DNA from 3 places in the Nonomuraea mangrovi genome. Region 1 is predicted to be linked to each of the others. Evidence: predicted binding sites of a transcription regulator. Region 1 holds the regulator's gene; each other region holds the start of a gene.

Region 1 (6,112 bases):
GGGGAGGGCGGCGCAGGCCGTACAGGAGGCGAAGAAGGCCGGGTTCGACCACGTCAACCTGGACCTGATCTACAGCACGCCAGGAGAGAGCGACGACGACTGGCGGGCCTCGCTGCGGGCGGCGATCGAGGCCGAGCCCGACCACGTCTCCGCCTACTCGCTGATCGTCGAGGACGGCACCAGGCTGGCGGCCAGGATCAGGCGCGGAGAGCTGCCGATGCCCGACGACGACGTGGCGGCCGACCGCTATCTCATCGCCGACGAGCTGCTGTCACAGGCGGGCTTCGAGTGGTACGAGGTGTCGAACTGGGCCACCTCCGCGGAGGGCAGGTGCCGGCACAACCTGCTCTACTGGACCGGCGGCGACTGGTGGGCGGTCGGGCCGGGCGCGCACAGCCACGTGGGCGGCACCCGCTGGTGGAACGTCAAGCATCCGGCCGCCTACGCGCAGCGCCTGGCGGCGGGCACCTCGCCCGCGCACGCGCGCGAGGTGCTCACCGCCGGAGACCGCGAGGTGGAGCGGCTGATGCTGGAGCTGCGACTGGCCTCCGGCTACCCGCTGGACGGCGTGGCGCAGGAGGCGCGCACCGTCGTGGCCAGAGCGCTGGGCGACGGGCTGCTGGAGACCGAGCCGTTCAAAGCGGGGCGCATGGTTCTCACCCTGCGCGGCAGGCTGCTGGCCGACGCCCTGATCCGTGACCTGACCCTGTAGCGCGCCGGATCGCGAAGGCGGCGGCGCGCTCGTCGAACACGCCGGGCTCCGCCTCGGGCGACCGCGGGTTCAGGACCGTCAGCGGACGAAGGTGATGTTGACGGGGTAGCGGTGGTTCTGGCCTCTGTTGGCCGCCACCGCCGCCATGATCTCGAAGATCAACGCGGCGATCCACAGCACGAACATCAGCAGGAATCCGATCAGCACGAACGACAGCACGATGCAGACGATGTAGCCGATGAAGACCGTGATCTGGAAGTTGAGCGCCTGCGCCGCCTGGTCGCGGACGTAGGGGGACTCGTCACGCTTGACCAAGTAGAGGATCAGCGGACCGACGAAGCCGGTGAGGATGCCGAGCAGGTGGGCCAGCATCGCCATGCTGGTGTCGTCGCTGCCTGGCCTGGGGCCGTACTGGCCGGGCGTGTACGGCGGGCGCTGGTAGCCGGCAGGACCGTAGCCGGGCTGCTGGCCGTATCCCTGCTGGCTGTAACCCTGCTGGCCGTAACCCTGCGGGTCGTATGCCTGCTGGCCGTAACCCTGCGGGTCGTATGCCTGCTGGCCGTAACCCTGCGGGTCGTATGCCTGCTGGCCGTAACCCTGCGGGTCGTATGCCTGCTGGCCGTAGCCCAGCGGTGGCGGATAGCCCTGCGAAGGGCCGTACCCCTGCGAAGGACCGTACCCTCCTGAGGGAGGTTGTCCATGACCGCCGGACGGCTGGCCGTAACCCCCTGACGGCTGGCCGTAGTCGGGCGGCGGCGGGTTGTGACCCCCTGAGGGCTGACCGCCTGACGGCGGGCCGTACCCCGGTTGTTGCTGCGGGCCGGAACCCGGCAGGTCGGAACGCTCGACGCGCCTGGTGGCGTCCCCGTCGGGCGGTTGAGGGAAGTTCTCGCTCATCATGTCTCCGTCACGAAGTCGATCAGCTCTTCGACCCTGCCGAGCAGAGAAGGCTCGAGGTCGGCATATGTGGAAACCGCGCCCAGGATCCTGCGCCACGCGTCGGCGGGTTCGAGCCCCCAGCCCAGCGCGGCGATCACGCCTTCCTTCCACGGCAGCCCGCGCGGCACCTGCGGCCACGCGGGAATGCGCAGCACGGAGGGCTTGACCGCCTGCCAGATGTCGACGAACGGATGCCCGACGACCAGCACGTGCGGCGAGGTCACCTGAGCGGCGATCCGGCTCTCCTTCGAGCCGGGAACCAGATGGTCGACCAGCACGCCGAGCTTGCGCTCCGGCCCTGGACCGAACTCCTCGACGATCGAGGGCAGGTCGTCCACGCCCTCCAGATACTCCACCACCACGCCCTCGACGCGCAGGTCGTGGCCCCAGATCTTCTCCACGAGCGCCGCGTCGTGCACACCTTCGACGTAGATGCGGCTCTCCCTGGCCACCCTGGCGCGCAGGCCCTCGACGGCGATGGAACCCGAGGCGCTGCGACGCGGGCCCGCGGGGGCGGACGCGGCAGGCCGCACCAGCGTCACGGGCTTGCCGTCCAGCAGGAAGGCGGCGGGCGCCAGCGGGAACAGGCGCCGCTTGCCGAAGCGGTCCTCGAGCGTGACGGCCTCCTTGTCGCAGGCCACCACCGCGCCGCAGAACCCGCTGTCGGCGTCCTCCACGACCAGGTCGCGTTCGGCCGGCACGGCCGGGATCTTCCCCTTGCCCGGGCGCCGCCAGTTCCCCGCAAGAACGTCACGCTCGTACATGGGGGGACCGTAGCAAATCGCCGTTCCTGCGCGCGTTGCTCCTGCGGACGAGGATCGCGATCGTCATGATGATCGCGAACAGGATGCCCGCTCCCGGCACGGCCAGCAGCACGAGGACGCTGCCGGCGATCTCACCCATCGCCGCGGTGAGCAGGCGGCCGACACCGAAGCGCGCCTCGGCGTCCTCCTCGGCGCTGCAGTAGACCTCGTACTCGCCCTTCTCCGGCACGTCGATGACGTGGACGAGCTCCCACTCGTTGACGGTCTGCGTTCCGTTGGGCTCCGACAGGCCGCCCCCGTCGATCTCGCACGAGAAGCGGACGGGCCGCCTGCTCGACAGGTAGAGCCCCGGCTCGTCGGCGGGGTCGATCGTCACCGTGACGGGTTCGCCAGGGGCGAAGGACCTGGCGGGGACCAGCTCTTTCAGGGTGGAGTCGAGGTCCGAGGCGAACCCGGCGACACCGCTGACCGCCGTCAGTAACGCCACCGTCCAGACGACCGCGATCCACCAGGCACGCGGCCTGATCTGCCCCGGGGCAGGAGGTGGAACGTAGGCGCCGTACCTCGGGTCCTGCCGGTACGGGGGTGGAACGTCGGTCATGACCACTATTGTCGACCTGCGGCTTGCAGTCAGCTTGACTAGGTGTGTTATCGCACCCTGTGGGCGAGAGCCGTACACTTGGCACTCGGGAACACAGAGTGCTAGACCTGTCGTTTCCTTTACAGGCAGGGAGGTGAGCACGTGCTCGATGATCGAAAGCTTGCGGTGCTCCGCGCCATTGTCGAGGACTACGTGTCCACCAACGAACCGGTGGGCTCCAAGGCGCTGGCCGAGCGCCACAACCTGAACGTCTCTCCGGCCACGGTCAGGAACGACATGGCCGCGCTGGAGGAGCAGGGCTACATCGCCCAGCCCCACACCAGCGCGGGACGGGTGCCGACGGACAAGGGCTACCGGCTCTTCGTCGACAAGCTCTCGCAGATCAAACCACTGTCGGGCGCCGAGCGCAGGGCGATCGAGACGTTCCTTGCGGGCGCGGTCGACCTCGACGACGTGGTCACCCGCACGGTCAGACTGCTGGCGCAGCTGACCAGGCAGGTCGCGGTGGTGCAGTACCCGACGCTCTCCCAGTCGACGGTTCGTCACCTGGAGTTGGTGCCGCTGACCGACAGGCGGGTGATGTTCGTGCTGATCACGAACACCGGCCGGGTCGAGCAGCGTGTCATCGAGCTGCCGGAGACGATCGAGGAGTCGAGGGTCGCGCACCTGCGCGCGGTGCTCAACGCGTGCCTCGACGGCTGCGGGCTCAACCAGGTGCCCGAGCAGGTCTCGGACCTGCCCGAGCGGTTGCCCGTAGAGGACCGGCCCGCCGCGGCGACGATCCTCTCGGTGCTGCTGGAGACCCTCGTCGAGCGCCACGACGAGAAGATCGTCTTCGCCGGCGCGGCCAACCTGGCGGGCGCCGACTTCACCACGGGTCTGCGCGACGTGCTCGAGGCGCTGGAGGAGCAGGTCGTGCTGATGCGCCTGCTGGGCGAGACCTCCGACATGCCGACCACGCTCACCGTCAGGATCGGCTCGGAAAACCCCTACACAGGACTGCGTGGCACCTCCCTCGTCGCCACAGGGTACGGTTCGGGGGCTCGCCTCGGCGTGCTCGGTCCCACCCGGATGGACTACCCCGTGACGATGGGCGCTGTGCGCGCGGTGGCACGCTACGTCAGCCAGATCCTGGCTGCTTCATAAGAGGTCGATAAGTGGCAAACGACTACTACGGCACCCTCGGGGTACGCCGTGACGCCAGTCAGGACGAGATCAAGAAGGCCTATCGTCGGCTGGCTCGCGAGCTTCACCCCGACGTGAACCCCGATCCTGCGACCCAGGAGCGCTTCAAGGAGATCACGCAGGCCTACGAGGTCCTGTCCGATCCCAACAAGCGGCAGATGTACGACCTGGGCGCCGACCCGTTCGCGGGCGCGGGTGCGGGCGCCGGAGCCGGCGGATTCGGAGCCGGTTTCCCCTTCAGCGACATCATGGACGCCTTCTTCGGCGGGGCGGGCGGCAGCCGTGGCCCCCGCTCCCGTGCCAGGAGAGGACGCAACGCCACGATCAGGGTCGAGCTCGACCTGCGCGAGGCGGCGTTCGGCACCACCAGGGAGCTCAACGTCGACACGGCCGTGCTGTGCGAGGTCTGCTCGGGTTCGGGCGCCGCGCCGGGCACGCATCCCGACACCTGCGACATGTGCCAGGGGCGCGGCGAGATCTCCCAGGTCACCAGGTCCTTCCTGGGCCAGGTCATGACCTCGAGGCCGTGCCCCCAGTGCGGCGGCTTCGGCTCGATCATCAGGCACCCCTGCCAGGAGTGCTCGGGCGACGGCAGGGTCCGCACCCGCCGTACGATCAAGGTCCGCATCCCCGCGGGCGTCGAGGACGGCACCCACATCCAGCTGGCGGGCGAGGGCGAGGTCGGCCCCGGCGGCGGCCCTCCCGGAGACCTGTTCCTGGAGATCGTCGAGAAGCCGCACGAGATCTTCGAGCGGCGTGGCGACGACCTCCACTGCACGGTCCAGATCCCGATGACCGCCGCGGCGCTCGGCACGTCGCTGACCGTCGAGACCCTCGACGGCGCGGAGGAGATCGACGTCCGGCCGGGCACCCAGTCGGGCCAGGTCATCACGATGTACGGCAGGGGCGTCCAGCGTCTCAGCGAGACCGGCCGCGGCGACCTGCTGATCCACGTCAACGTGGAGACCCCCCTCCGCCTCGACCAGGCGCAGGAGGACCTGCTGCGGGAGCTGTCCAAGCTGCGCGGCGAGGAGCGCCCGCCGGGCAAGTTCGCTCCAGGCCAGCAAGGCTTCTTCTCCCGCCTCAGGGACGCCTTCAACGGCCGCTGACCCTCTTCTCCTGTACGGCAGGCCGGTCCGGCCCCACCGCGGTCACGTGGCCGGGGCCCGTCCATCACGCGACTCCAGCGGGACTCCGGCCGGCCGCCGTCACATCGCCCGCCCAAGGGGGAGCCTGCTGTGACCGTGCCCTTGTTCCTCGCCGACGCCGCGGACCTCGGCCGTGCCGAGTTCGTGCTCGGCGGCGCCGAGGGCCGCCACGCCGCGGCCGTGCGGCGCATCCGTCAAGGTGAGCGGATCGACCTGACCGACGGCGCTGGGCTGGGCGCCGAGTGCGTGGCCAGGGAGGTGCTCAAGGATTCCCTGCGCGTGGAGGTCCTGCGCCGTTTCGAGGTGCCCGCGCCTTCGCCGCGCCTCGTCGTGGTGCAGGGTCTGCCCAAGGGCGACAGGGGCGAGTTGGCCGTCGAGATGATGACCGAGGCGGGCGTGGACGTGATCGTGCCGTGGTCGGCCTCGCGCAGCGTCACGCAGTGGAAGGGCGACAGGGCGGCCAAGTCGCTCGCGAAGTGGCAGGCGACGGCCAGGGAGGCGGGCAAGCAGGCCCGCAGGTTCCACGCCGCCACGGTCACCCCTCAGCACTCGACGGCGCAGGTGGCCGAGCTGCTCGCGGGTGCGGCGCTGGCGCTGGTGCTGCACGAGGAGGCCGAGGAGGGGCTGGCGACGGTCGAGCTGCCCGCGGCGGGTGACATCGTCCTCGTCGTGGGGCCCGAGGGCGGGATCGCGGGGGAGGAGCTCGACAGGTTCACGGCGGCGAAGGCCGTACCCGCGCTGCTCGGGCCGACGGTGCTGCGAA
Region 2 (6,112 bases), on a different contig from region 1:
CCAAGCCGCTGCCCGCCCAGCTGGCGTAGGACGCCCGTAAGCCCGGGGACGGAAAGAGCGGACAAAAGAAAAAGGGCGACCCCGAGGGGTCGCCCTGATTCGTCAGGACTGAGAAGCCAGGACTTAGAAGTCCATGTCTCCGCCGCCGGGCATGCCCGCCGGAGCAGCCGCGTTCTTCTCGGGCTTCTCGGCGATGACGGCCTCGGTGGTGAGGAACAGCGCCGCGATGGAGGCGGCGTTCTGCAGCGCGGAGCGCGTCACCTTGGCCGGGTCGAGAATGCCCGCCTCGAACATGTTGACGTACTCGCCGGTCGCGGCGTTGAGGCCCTCACCCGGGGTGAGGTTGCGCACGCGCTCGACCACGACGCCGCCCTCGAGGCCGGCGTTGACCGCGATCTGCTTCAGCGGCTCCTCCAGCGCCTTCTTCACGATCGCCGCGCCGGTGGCCTCGTCACTCTGGAGCTCGAGCTTGTCGAACGCCTTGGTGCCGGCCTGCAGCAGCGCCACGCCACCGCCGGGGACGATGCCCTCCTCGACGGCCGCCTTCGCGTTGCGAACGGCGTCCTCGATGCGGTGCTTGCGCTCCTTGAGCTCGACCTCGGTCGCGGCGCCCGCCTTGATGACGGCGACGCCACCGGCGAGCTTGGCCAGGCGCTCCTGGAGCTTCTCGCGGTCGTAGTCGGAGTCGGTGCGCTCGATCTCGGCGCGGATCTCGTTGACCCGGCCGGCGATCTGCTCGGGGTCACCGGCACCGTCGACGATGGTGGTCTCGTCCTTGGTGACGACGACCTTGCGGGCGCGGCCGAGCAGGTCGAGGGTGGCGGACTCGAGCTTGAGGCCGACCTCCTCGGCGATGACCTGACCGCCGGTCAGGGTCGCGATGTCGCCCAGCATCGCCTTGCGGCGGTCGCCGAAGCCGGGAGCCTTGACGGCGACCGACTTGAACAGGCCGCGGATCTTGTTGACGACCAGGGTGGCCAGAGCCTCGCCCTCGATGTCCTCAGCGATGATCAGCAGCGGCTTGCCGGACTGCACGACCTTGTCGAGCAGGGGCAGCAGGTCCTTGTTGGCCGAGATCTTCGAGTTGACGATGAGGATGTAGGGGTCCTCAAGGACCGCCTCCATGCGCTCAGGGTCGGTCACGAAGTAACCGGAGACGTAGCCCTTGTCGAAGCGCATGCCCTCGGTGAGCTCAAGCTCGAGGCCGAAGGTGTTGCTCTCCTCGACGGTGATGACGCCTTCCTTGCCGACCTTGTCCATCGCCTCGGCGATGAGGTTGCCGATCTCGGCGTCACCGGCGGAGATGGAGGCGGTGGAGGCGATCTGCTCCTTGGTCTCCACGTCCTTGGCGAGCTTGGAGAGCTCCTCGCTCACGCGCTCCACGGCGGCCTCGATGCCCTTCTTCAGGGACATCGGGTTGGCGCCTGCGGCCACGTTGCGCAGGCCCTCGCGAACCAGCGCCTGGGCGAGCACGGTGGCGGTGGTGGTGCCGTCACCCGCGACGTCGTCCGTCTTCTTGGCGACTTCCTTGACCAGCTCGGCGCCGATCTTCTCCCACGGGTCCTCGAGCTCGATCTCCTTGGCGATGGACACGCCATCGTTGGTGATCGTGGGAGCGCCCCACTTCTTCTCCAGCACGACGTTGCGGCCCTTGGGGCCGAGGGTCACCTTGACGGCGTCGGCGAGCTGGTTCATACCGCGCTCGAGACCGCGCCGGGCGTCCTCGTCAAACGCGATCATCTTGGCTGCCATAAGGCTAGACCTCCCAGATGCAGGGTGGCTTTCAGCGGACCGAGCCGACGCCCGCGACGGCATGGGCCCGACTCCATTCGGCGGGCCCCATCGTCTCGATCCCAGTTTCTGGCACTCTCATAACGAGAGTGCTAACGAACTGTTTAGCACTCTACCCTGGCGAGTGCAACCGAGAGGCACTTCCCCGCAGGTCAGCCTAGCAAGTTGGTCATCATCAGGACCTGTTCTCTGGTCAAGCCCGCGCCCATCACATCGTCACGTGGCGGTTCGGTCTCGTGGAGCTCGACCATGTCCTCGGGCAGAACCCGCCCGGGCAGCTCAGACCAACGTCCCATGACTCCAGAGTACGGCGGGCAGGCCCGACCGGCTGACGCGGATCAGGCCTGCCGAATCGACGAAAAGGACATGACAGATCCTCACGGACTGCGCTGCCGTGTGAGCTGCCGGTTCTTGATGGTTCAGACCGTCCTGACGGATTCCGCCTGGGGACCCTTCTGGCCCTGGGTTATCTCGAACTCGACCCGCTGGCCCTGCTCGAGCGACCGATAGCCATCCATCATGATCGCTGAGTAATGGACGAAAACATCCTTACCACCGTCTACCGCGATGAAGCCGTAGCCCTTGTCCGCGTTGAACCACTTGACGGTGCCCTGCGCCACTTCCGACTCCTCTTACTTGGCTCTGGACCCCGCCCATTCACTCGCGAGATCCGCGATCGGCACGACTTATGGGGAAATCAGCCGGACGATCGCCCTCGACCATACCTGTGGCATGCCGTAGAACAACAGAGTCAATCGCCAAACTACTTCTCGGTGTTCGCGGTAGGCATTCTTGTAGTCGCGGAAAGGTTAGTTAAATGTTCCATCTTCTTGCGAAAAACAACGTGTCGCCCGCGCCCCGAGCTGCGGCCTTTCCTCGCAGCGGTCCCAGGAGCCCCTGCCCACACGGCCACGGCGGCGTCCAGCTGCCCCTCAGGAGGAAGAAGCGCCTTAAAAACGGTCAAAGGACATGAAAACGCCCGCGAGGAAAACCTCGCGGGCGTTCGTGACGACCGAAAAGGGTCAGCCGCCGGCCACGGCGGGGATGATGGAGATCTGCGCGCCTTCAGGGGTGACGCTGTCGAGTCCGCCCACGAATCGGACATCCTCTTCCCCAACATAAACGTTGACAAAACGGCGAATCTTGCCCGATTCATCCAAAATTCGCGCACCGATACCCGGGTAGTCGGCGTCCAGCTTCTGCAGCACCTCGCGAAGCGTGGCGCCCTCGCCGCTCACCTCCGCGCTGCCGTTCGTGTACGTGCGCAGGATGGTGGGAATCCGCACCGAAACGCTCATGACTTCTACCTTTCCTTTCAGACAGCCGCGCGGAACGCGTCAAGGGACGGCCTGATCACGGCCGTGGGCGTCGCGTCGTCCGCGATCGCGTCGAGCGTCTTGAGACCGTCACCGGTGTTGAGGACCACGGTGGTCAGCGAGGGGTCGAGCTGCCCCGTGTCGACGAGCTTCTTCAGCACGCCCACGGTCACCCCGCCCGCGGTCTCGGCGAAGACGCCCTCCGTCGACGCCAGCAGCTTGATCGCCGACACCACCTCGGCGTCGGTCACGTCCTCGACCGCCCCGCCCGTACGGCGCGCGATGTCGAGCACGTACGGCCCGTCGGCCGGGTTGCCGATGGCCAGCGACTTGGCGATGGTGTCCGGCTTGACCGGCTGCACCACGTCGTGGCCTGCCTTGAAGGCCGTGGAGACCGGCGAGCAGCCGAGCGCCTGCGCGCCGAAGATCTTGTAGGGGGTGTCCTCGACCAGCCCGAGCGCGATCAGCTCCTTGAAGCCCTTGTCGATCTTCGTGAGCTGCGACCCCGAGGCCACCGGGATGATGATCTGGTCCGGCAGCCGCCAGCCGAGCTGCTCGGCGATCTCGTAGGCCAGCGTCTTGGAACCCTCGGCGTAGTAGGGCCGCAGGTTGACGTTGACGAAGCCCCACTTGTCACCCAGCGGGTCGCCGATGAGCTCCGAGCAGAAGCGGTTGACCTCGTCGTAGGTGCCCTGGATGCCGACCAGCTTGCCGCCGAAGACGCGCGCCATGGCGATCTTGGCCTGCTCCAGGTCGGCCGGGATGAACACGCAGGCGTCGAGTCCCGCGCGGGCGGCGGCCGCGGTCACCGCGCCGGCCAGGTTGCCGGTGGACGAGCACGACAGGGTGTGGAAGCCGAAGTTGCGCGCCGCCTCGACGGCGATGGCGACCACGCGGTCCTTGAAGGAGTGGGTGGGGTTGCCCGAGTCGTCCTTCACGTGCAGGTCGCGGATGCCGAGGGCCTTGCCCAGGTTGTCGGCCTTGACGAGCTTCGTCCAGCCGGGGTTCATGTTCTGCTTGCTCGCCACGTCGACGGGCACCGGCAGCAGCGAGCGGTAACGCCAGATGTTGGCCGGTCCTGCCTCGATGTCGGCGCGGGACACGGACCCGAACGAGTAGGCCACCTCGAGCGGCCCGAAACACTCCAGACACGCGAAGCTGGGGCCGAGGTCGTAGCGCGCGCCGCACTCGCGGCAGGACAGAGCGACAGCAGGACCGAAGTCAAGCGACATGAAGCGAGGCCTTCCCTCATCTTCGTCTGCGACCGCCTTGGTCACAGACCGGAATTGGCACCTGTCCCGGCCGGCCTCGTCACTTCACGAGTTCAGTCCGGGAGGGTTGCCGGGGCTTCGCAGGGCCGGTCCCTCCACCCCTCTGGATGAGCAATATGGAGTTGTGGGCATCACGATACCCGGCCGTGCCCCTGACACGACCAACCGTCTCGCTAGCTGAGACGATATGTATCACCAAGCGCGGCCTGCACGTACTTGCGCGCCTGGTGGATCCGCGACTTCGCGGTGCCGAGCGGGATGCCCAGCTGCTCGGCCACCTCGTTGTAGTCGAGCTGGACGATGTCGCGCAGCACCAGCGCCTGGGCCAGGTCGGGCTTGTCGGCCTCCAGCGCCTCCATCGCGTCGAGCAGGTCGAGCCTCGACCCCGCGATGACGCTCACCCTGCGCACGTCGGGCTTCTGGACGGGCAGCTCCTCCGAGGTCTGCTCGGCGGCCCTGCGCTTCAGCGACCTGTAGGTGGTGCGCGCGCAGTTGGCCGTCACGATGTGCAGCCAGGTGCTGAACCTGGCCCTGCCCTCGAAACGCCCGATGTTGCGGGCCACGGCGAGCAGGGTGTCCTGGCAGGCCTCCTCGGCGTCCTGGTGGTACGGCAGGATACGGGCGCAGTGTCGCAGCACGTCGGGTTCGATCCGCTTCAGGAGCTCGCCAAGCGCGCGATGATCGCCTCCCGCGGCGGAGCGGGCCAGTTCCTCGGTTAGCTCATCTAGGGCCATAGCGAGATCCTATGTTCGGGGTCATGGTGGATGTTGTGAACAGCGTTCTTGTGGCTTCCAACCGTGGCCCTGTCTCCTTCACCGTTTCCGACGACGGCGACCTGACCATGAAACGCGGTGGCGGGGGCCTGGTTTCCGGGCTCTCGGGAGTGGTCAGGGACGAGGGCGTGCTCTGGGTGTGCGCCGCGCTGTCCGACGGCGACCGCAGCGCCGCACGGCTTGCTCCTGGCGGGCGGCTCGACCAGGCGGGCTACGACACCGGCAAGTTGCGCATGCTGGACATCCCCCCTGCGACCTTCCACCGCGCGTACAACGCGGTGGCCAACTCGACCCTCTGGTTCGTCAACCACCTGCTGTACGACACGCCTAACGCCCCCTATTTCGGCACCAGGTTCACGAAGGAGTGGGAGTCCTACCGCGACTACAACGGCGCGTTTGCGCTGGCACTGGCCGAGGAGGCCGGCCACGGCGCCAAGGTGATGGTGCAGGACTACCACCTGACGCTCACCCCCGCGATGCTCCGCGCCGAACGCCCCGACCTGCGGATCGCCCACTTCAGCCACACGCCGTGGGCGCCTCCCGAGTACTTCTCGCTGCTGCCGGACGAGGTCGCGCGCGAGGTGCTCGAAGGCATCCTCGGCGCCGACCACGCCGGATTCCTGACCGAGCGGTGGGCCGGCGCGTTCATGGACTGCTGCCAGAGCCTGCTGGGCGCCAAGGTCTTCGACAGGACGGTCAGCCACGAGGGCCGCACCACCCGCATCGGCGTGCACGGCCTCGGCGTCGACGGCGACTCGCTGTGGAAGCGTGCCTGCGAGCCCGACGTCGAGTCCAACATGGCCGCGCTGCGCGAGCAGGTCGGCGACCGCAGGCTGATCGTGCGCATCGACCGTACCGAGCTGTCGAAGAACATCGTGCGCGGCCTGCTGGCCTACAGGGAGTTCCTGGCCGCCCACCCCGAATGGCATGGTCGGGTGGTACACCTCGCCTTCGCCTACCC
Region 3 (6,112 bases), on a different contig from region 1:
GCCCGCGCGGGGTCAGGAGTTCGAGGAAGGCGTCGTGGTCCACGCCATACGACGTTAGTGCAGGGTGTCGAACTCGATGTCGATGGGGAACGGCACGGAGACCTTGAGGTGATCCCGGTGGATGCCGGTGCAGACGTAGGAGGCGACGGCCTCGTCGAGTTCGTAGGTGTGGATGACGGGCCTGCTGTCCTCGTCCTTCACGATCCAGAAGTGCTCGATGCCGGCCTCGGCGTAGATCCTGGGCTTGACGTGGTTGTCGCGGTGCTCGGACTCGGGAGAGACGACCTCGATCACCAGATGGACTTCCCGCGGTGTGAACGCCGTGCGATTCCAATCGGTGGTCGCAGCGGTGTCGACCACGAGCACGTCGGGACATGGCCGTTGGCGTGAAGCGATCTTGATGTCCATCTGGCTCACCGCTGAGAAACGCTCAGGGGCCTGCGCTCTCAGAGCGTTTCTGAGGCCGATGATGACGCTCTCGTGGAAGAGCTTCTGAGGGGACATGAGGACAAGGGCTCCATCGACGAGTTCGACACGCTTGAAGAGGTCCAGCTCGCCCTGGGGCCCGTCCTGAGGAAGGAGGTCCAGGTCGTCGGCCGTCCACCCGCCCTCCGGCGGCAACGGCCAGTTGGCGAGGACGTGGCGCACGTCATCCATCGTGCTGGTCACGTCACGCATCGTAGCGTCATCCTCGCCGCCGCTTCTGGTCATCACATGCTCCAGTGTTCCCCGATTCGCGGCTCTGTGTCGTCGAGGGACAGGAGAAGTTTGCTGAGGAGCTCGCCGAAGGCGGACTGCTCGTCGGGTGAGAGGCCCGACAGCAGTGCCCGCTCGGTGGCGGCGCGGCCGTCCGCGAGGGCGGAGACCTGGCGGCGTCCCTCGTCGGTCAGTGTGACGATGATCATGCGGCGGTTGCCGGGGGCGGTCTCGCGGGTCACGAGGTCCTTGGCGACCAGCCGGTCGATGCGGTTGGTCGCGGCGCCGGGGCTGAGCAGCAGGGCGTTGGACAGGTCCGTCATGCAGGAGTAGCCGCCGACCTGGTACAGCGTGGCCAGCACGTCGTACTCCCACGACTCCAGCTCGTGGCCGCTGAAGTAGTCCTTCAGTCCGCGTTCGAGCAGCCGGGAGACGCGGATCGCGCGGCAGGTCACGCGGGCGGTCTCGCCGTCGTGGTCGGGGAGGGTGTCCAGCGCGTCTTCCATGCGGGGAATTCTACCAAACGCTTCGAGATTGAAGTCTTCGACCTTGCGTGTTAGTGTCCACGCAAGATTTCAATGTCGAAGTTTTTGAGGTGGAACATGAAGGTTCTGGTGCTGGGCGCGACGGGGTACATCGGCGGCGCCGTTGTGGAACGGCTGGTCGAGCGCGGCCACGACGTGGCGGTCCTGGTACGGCAACCGCGCACGATCGACGGTGTCGAGGACGTCCGCACGGGCGACCTGGCCGACCTCGCCTCGGTGAAGGCCGCCGTCACCGAGGACATCGAGGTGATCGTCCACGCGGCGGTGCTCACCGGGGACAGGGCCCACGACCTGGCGACCGTCGAGGCCCTGGGCAAGCCGGTCGTCTACGTCAGCGGCGTATGGGTGCTCGGCCCGACGGGGGACGGCCACGAGGAGAGCCCCGTGAACCCGATCGCGATCGTCGGCTACCGGCCGGAGATCGAGCAGGCCGTGCTCGGCAGGGGCGGGATCGTGATCAGGCCCGGCGTGGTTCACGGGCGGGGCGCGGGCATCGTCTCGATCCTGGTCGGGCAGGCGGCCGAGCGCGGGGTCGGGGTCTACGTGGAGGGCGAGAACAAGGCTCCGACGTGGACGTTCGTGCACGTGGACGACCTGGCCGACCTCATCGTGACCGCCGTGGAGAAGGGGCGGCCCGGAGCGGTCTACCACGGGATCGCCGAGGAGGCGGTGTCCGTGGCCGAGGTGGCGAAGGCCGCGGCCAAGGTGGCGGGGGTGCGGGAGGGCGCCGAGCCGTGGCCCGTGGAGCAGGCGGCCGAGGTGTTCGGCGGGCCGTTCGCGGACGCTCTCGCGCTCAGCCAGCGGGCGGGCGCGCGCCGTACCAAGGAGGAACTGGGGTGGGAGCCGGGCCGTCCCGGCGCTCTCGCCGAGTTGGTCGAGGGCTCCTACAGATCCGCTCTGAGCTGAGCCGCGCGGTTCGTGTTGACGGGCAAGGCCTGCTTGCATACTGTTTCGTGTTGGCACTCTCCTACTGAGAGTGCCAACGTGCGACGAGGCAGGTCTGACACCCGCGACGGCAGGCCCAGCTGGTCGCCTCTTCTAGATCAACCAAATCTGAAGGGGAGGTCCGATCGTGACGACCGCCACTAAGGTTCCCGTTAAGCCGCTCGGCGACCGCATTGTGGTCCAGCCGCTTGAGGCCGAGCAGACCACCGCTTCCGGCCTGGTCATCCCGGACACCGCCAAGGAGAAGCCGCAGGAGGGCAAAGTCCTCGCGGTGGGCCCCGGCAACTGGGACGAGGACGGCGACAAGCGGATTCCGCTCGATGTCAGCGAGGGCGACATCGTCCTCTACAGCAAGTACGGCGGCACCGAGGTCAAGTACGGCGGCGAGGAGTACCTCGTGCTCTCCGCCCGTGACGTTCTCGCCATCATCGAGAAGTAAGCCGTGAGAAAGCCCCGGGCCGCCAGTGCCCGGGGCTTTCTACGCTGAGAGGACTTTTCATGCCGAAGATCCTGGAGTTCGAAGAGGACGCGCGGCGCGCGCTCGAGCGCGGCGTCAACGCCCTCGCGGACGCAGTGAAGGTGACCCTCGGCCCGCGCGGCCGCAACGTGGTCATCGACAAGAAGTTCGGTGCGCCGACGATCACCAACGACGGTGTCACCATCGCCCGCGAGGTCGAGCTCGAGGCGCCCTACGAGAACCTCGGCGCCCAGCTCGCCAAGGAAGTGGCGACCAAGACGAACGACATCGCAGGTGACGGCACCACCACCGCGACCGTTCTCGCCCAGGCGATGGTCCGCGAGGGTCTGCGCAACGTGGCCGCGGGCGCTTCCCCGCTGTCGCTCAAGCGCGGCATCGACCAGGCCGCCAAGGCCGTCAGCGAGAAGCTGCTGGCCACCGCGCGCCCCGTCGAGGACAAGAAGGAGATCGCCAATGTCGCGACGATCTCCGCTCAGGACGCCAGGATCGGCGAGCTGATCGCCGAGGCGTTCGACAAGGTGGGCAAGGACGGTGTCATCACCGTCGAAGAGTCCAACGCCATGGGCATGGAGCTCGAGTTCACCGAGGGCATGCAGTTCGACAAGGGCTACCTGTCGGCCTACATGGTCACCGACCCCGAGCGCATGGAGGCGGTCCTCGAGGACCCCTACATCCTCATCCACCAGGGCAAGATCGCGTCCATCACGGACTTCCTGCCGCTGCTGGAGAAGGTCGCCCAGACCAAGAAGCAGCTGCTGGTCATCGCCGAGGACGTCGAGGGCGAGGCCCTGGCCGTCCTGGTGACCAACAAGATCCGCGGCACGTTCACCTCGGTGGCCGTCAAGGCCCCCGGCTTCGGTGACCGCCGCAAGGCCATGTTGCAGGACATCGCGATCCTGACCAACGGCCAGGTCGTCAGCGAGGAGATCGGCCTCAAGCTCGACCAGGTCGGTCTCGAGGTGCTCGGCAGCGCCCGCCGCGTCGTCGTCACCAAGGACGCCACCACGATCGTGGACGGCGCCGGCGACGCGCAGGCGATCGAGGACCGCGTCAAGGAGATCAAGCTCGCCATCGAGCAGTCCGACTCCGACTGGGACCGCGAGAAGCTCCAGGAGCGCCTCGCGAAGCTGTCCGGCGGCGTCTGCGTGCTGCGCGTCGGCGCGGCCACCGAGGTGGAGCTCAAGGAGAAGAAGCACCGCCTCGAGGACGCGATCTCCGCGACCCGCGCCGCGATCGAGGAGGGCATCGTCTCCGGCGGTGGCTCCGCGCTGATCCACGTCGCCAAGGACCTCGACGACCTCGGCCTGTCCGGCGACGAGGCCACCGGCGTGGGCGTCGTCCGCCGCGCGCTGGTCGAGCCGGCCCGCTGGATCGCCGAGAACGCCGGCCTCGAGGGCTACGTCGTCACGCACAAGGTCTCCGAGCTCTCCGTCGGCCACGGCCTCAACGCCGCGACCGGCGAGTACGGCGACCTGGTGGCGCAGGGCGTCATCGACCCCGTCAAGGTGACCCGCTCGGCCGTGCAGAACGCCGCGTCCATCGCCGGCATGCTGCTCACGACCGAGGCCCTCGTGGTGGACAAGCCCGAGGAGGAGGCCCCGGCCGCCAACGGTCACGGCCACGGTCACGGCCACGGCCACTGACCTGGGTTGACCCGAAGGTCCGCGTCCCGTCAGGGGCGCGGACCTTTCGCATTCCCCGGGCGGTCTGCCGGTCTGTGCGGCAGGCGTTCGTCGTTCTTCGGCGGTCTTCCGGTCTGTCTGTACGGCAGGCACCCATAGCCCACCGTGGGCGCGCGGCAGGGGTCCGTCCTGCCACGCCACTCCAGCGGGACGGGGCCGGCCGCCGTTACGTCACGCCCCTGCGCCGACGTCCTGAGGGGCGGCCCTGGAGGTGTCAGGTCTCCTGCGTCAACGTCCTGAGGGGCGGGCCTGAGGGTGTCAGGTCTCTTGCGCCGACGTCCTGAGGGGCGGGCCTGGAGGTGTCACGTCGCCTGCGCCGACGTTCTGAACCGGGCGCGGTAGGCCGAAGGCGTCACGCCCAGGTGGCGGAGGAAGGCCCGCCGCAACGACTCGTCGCTCCCCATACCCGAACGCGTCGCCGCCCCTGTGACCGTTTCGCCGGAGTCGAGGAGCGACTGGGCGGCCTCCAGCCGTACGGACTCCACGAACGCGGCGGGCGTGCACCCCACCCGCTCGTGGAACAGCCGCGTCAGGTGGCGCACGCTCACGCCGGCTCGCGCGGCCATCGCGGGCAGGGAGTGGTCGGCCGCGGGATCGGCGGTCACCCCGTCGAGCAGCTCACGCAGTGGGTCGTGCGCGGGGCGGGGGGTGCGCGAGGCAACGGAGAACTGCGACTGGCCGCCCGGTCGCTGCAGGAACACGACCAGGTCGCGGGCGACCTCCCTGGCCAGCTCGGCACCCGTGTCCTGCTCGACCATGGCCAGCGACAGGTCGATCCCGGCGCTGACCCCCGCCGAGGTGAGCACGTCGCCCGACCGCACGTAGATGGCGTCGGGTTCGACCTCGATCGCGGGGTAGCGTCCGGCCAGCGTGGCGGTGTGGCGCCAGTGGGTGGTGGCCCGCCTGCCGTCCAGGAGCCCCGCCTCGGCCAGAACGAACGCGCCCGTGCACACCGACGCGACCCGCTTCGCCGCGAACGAGGCGACCATCTCCACGACCTCTCCAGGCGGTAGCCGTGCAGGCAGGTCGGGCGAGCCGGGCACGACGAGGGTGTGGGCGCGTGTGACCGGCTCCGTCGCCTCCAGCCGGACGCCGGTCGAGGTCGTCACGGGCGCGCCGGTGGGCGAGCAGAGCCGCACCGTGTACGGCCCGCCGAAGCCCGCGGCCGTGCCGAACACCTCGAGCGGCGCGGTCACGTCCAGCAGCCGCACCCCGTCGTAGGCCAGAATCACGATGTCCATATATGAGGGATAGTAGTCCTGAAGGACATGGCCGCGATACGGTCCAGGTCGGCACGATGAGGTCATGGCAGAACGCATCGCTGACATCGAGATTCCTGACAGCAGCCTGGCGCGCGAGGCCACCGAGCTCGTGCGCGACGTGGCGGCGGAGCTGCTGTTCGACCACTCCCGCCGCGTCTACCTGTTCGGCGCCCTGCGGGGACGCGGGCGAGGGGTCGCCTACGACCCGGAGCTCCTGTACGTCGGGGCCATGTTCCACGACCTCGGCCTCGCCGACCGGCACCTGGAGTCCCGGCAACGGTTCGAGATCGACGGCGCCGACGAGGCGCGCGCGTTCCTCCGCTCGCACGGGGTGAGCGAGCAGGACGCCAAGGTGGTGTGGACGGCGATCGCGCTGCACACCACGCCCGAGATCCCCTGGCACATGGAACCCGAGGTGGCGCTGGTCACCGCGGGCGTCGAGGTGGACGTGCTGGGGATCGGGTACGACGAGGTGCCCGCCGCCGCACGTGAGGCGATCGTCGC

What was found. Region 1 encodes HrcA, which represses chaperone genes, less so after heat shock. Its sites were predicted from a motif close to TTGGCACTCTCNNNNNGAGAGTGCCAA; they were not measured.
Region 2: the regulator HrcA is predicted to act here: its motif matches at 1,861-1,887, upstream of groL (chaperonin GroEL).
Region 3: the regulator HrcA is predicted to act here: its motif matches at 2,198-2,224, upstream of groES (co-chaperone GroES).

The regions. Positions count from the first base shown of each region.
Region 1 is NZ_JBHUFV010000056.1:79,329-85,440, reverse strand. It holds gene hemW (radical SAM family heme chaperone HemW) at 1-712, shown strand, start outside; gene ACFSKW_RS38095 (magnetosome magnetite crystal formation protein family) at 791-1,609, opposite strand; gene ACFSKW_RS38090 (DUF3097 domain-containing protein) at 1,609-2,415, opposite strand; gene ACFSKW_RS38085 (hypothetical protein) at 2,402-3,016, opposite strand; gene hrcA (heat-inducible transcriptional repressor HrcA) at 3,158-4,162, shown strand; gene dnaJ (molecular chaperone DnaJ) at 4,174-5,310, shown strand; gene ACFSKW_RS38070 (16S rRNA (uracil(1498)-N(3))-methyltransferase) at 5,440-6,112, shown strand, end outside.
Region 2 is NZ_JBHUFV010000080.1:31,017-37,128, reverse strand. It holds gene ACFSKW_RS47630 (HelD family protein) at 1-29, shown strand, start outside; gene groL (chaperonin GroEL) at 124-1,752, opposite strand; gene ACFSKW_RS47620 (hypothetical protein) at 1,944-2,087, opposite strand; gene ACFSKW_RS47615 (cold-shock protein) at 2,211-2,411, opposite strand; gene ACFSKW_RS47610 (MoaD/ThiS family protein) at 2,814-3,089, opposite strand; gene thrC (threonine synthase) at 3,107-4,339, opposite strand; SAM riboswitch class I at 4,353-4,492, opposite strand; gene ACFSKW_RS47600 (RNA polymerase sigma factor) at 4,552-5,112, opposite strand; gene ACFSKW_RS47595 (alpha,alpha-trehalose-phosphate synthase (UDP-forming)) at 5,136-6,112, shown strand, end outside.
Region 3 is NZ_JBHUFV010000015.1:68,102-74,213, forward strand. It holds gene ACFSKW_RS07830 (class I SAM-dependent methyltransferase) at 1-43, opposite strand, end outside; gene ACFSKW_RS07835 (Uma2 family endonuclease) at 55-678, opposite strand; gene ACFSKW_RS07840 (MarR family winged helix-turn-helix transcriptional regulator) at 711-1,202, opposite strand; gene ACFSKW_RS07845 (NAD-dependent epimerase/dehydratase family protein) at 1,299-2,147, shown strand; gene groES (co-chaperone GroES) at 2,314-2,625, shown strand; gene groL (chaperonin GroEL) at 2,685-4,307, shown strand; gene ACFSKW_RS07860 (GlxA family transcriptional regulator) at 4,649-5,587, opposite strand; gene ACFSKW_RS07865 (HD domain-containing protein) at 5,652-6,112, shown strand, end outside.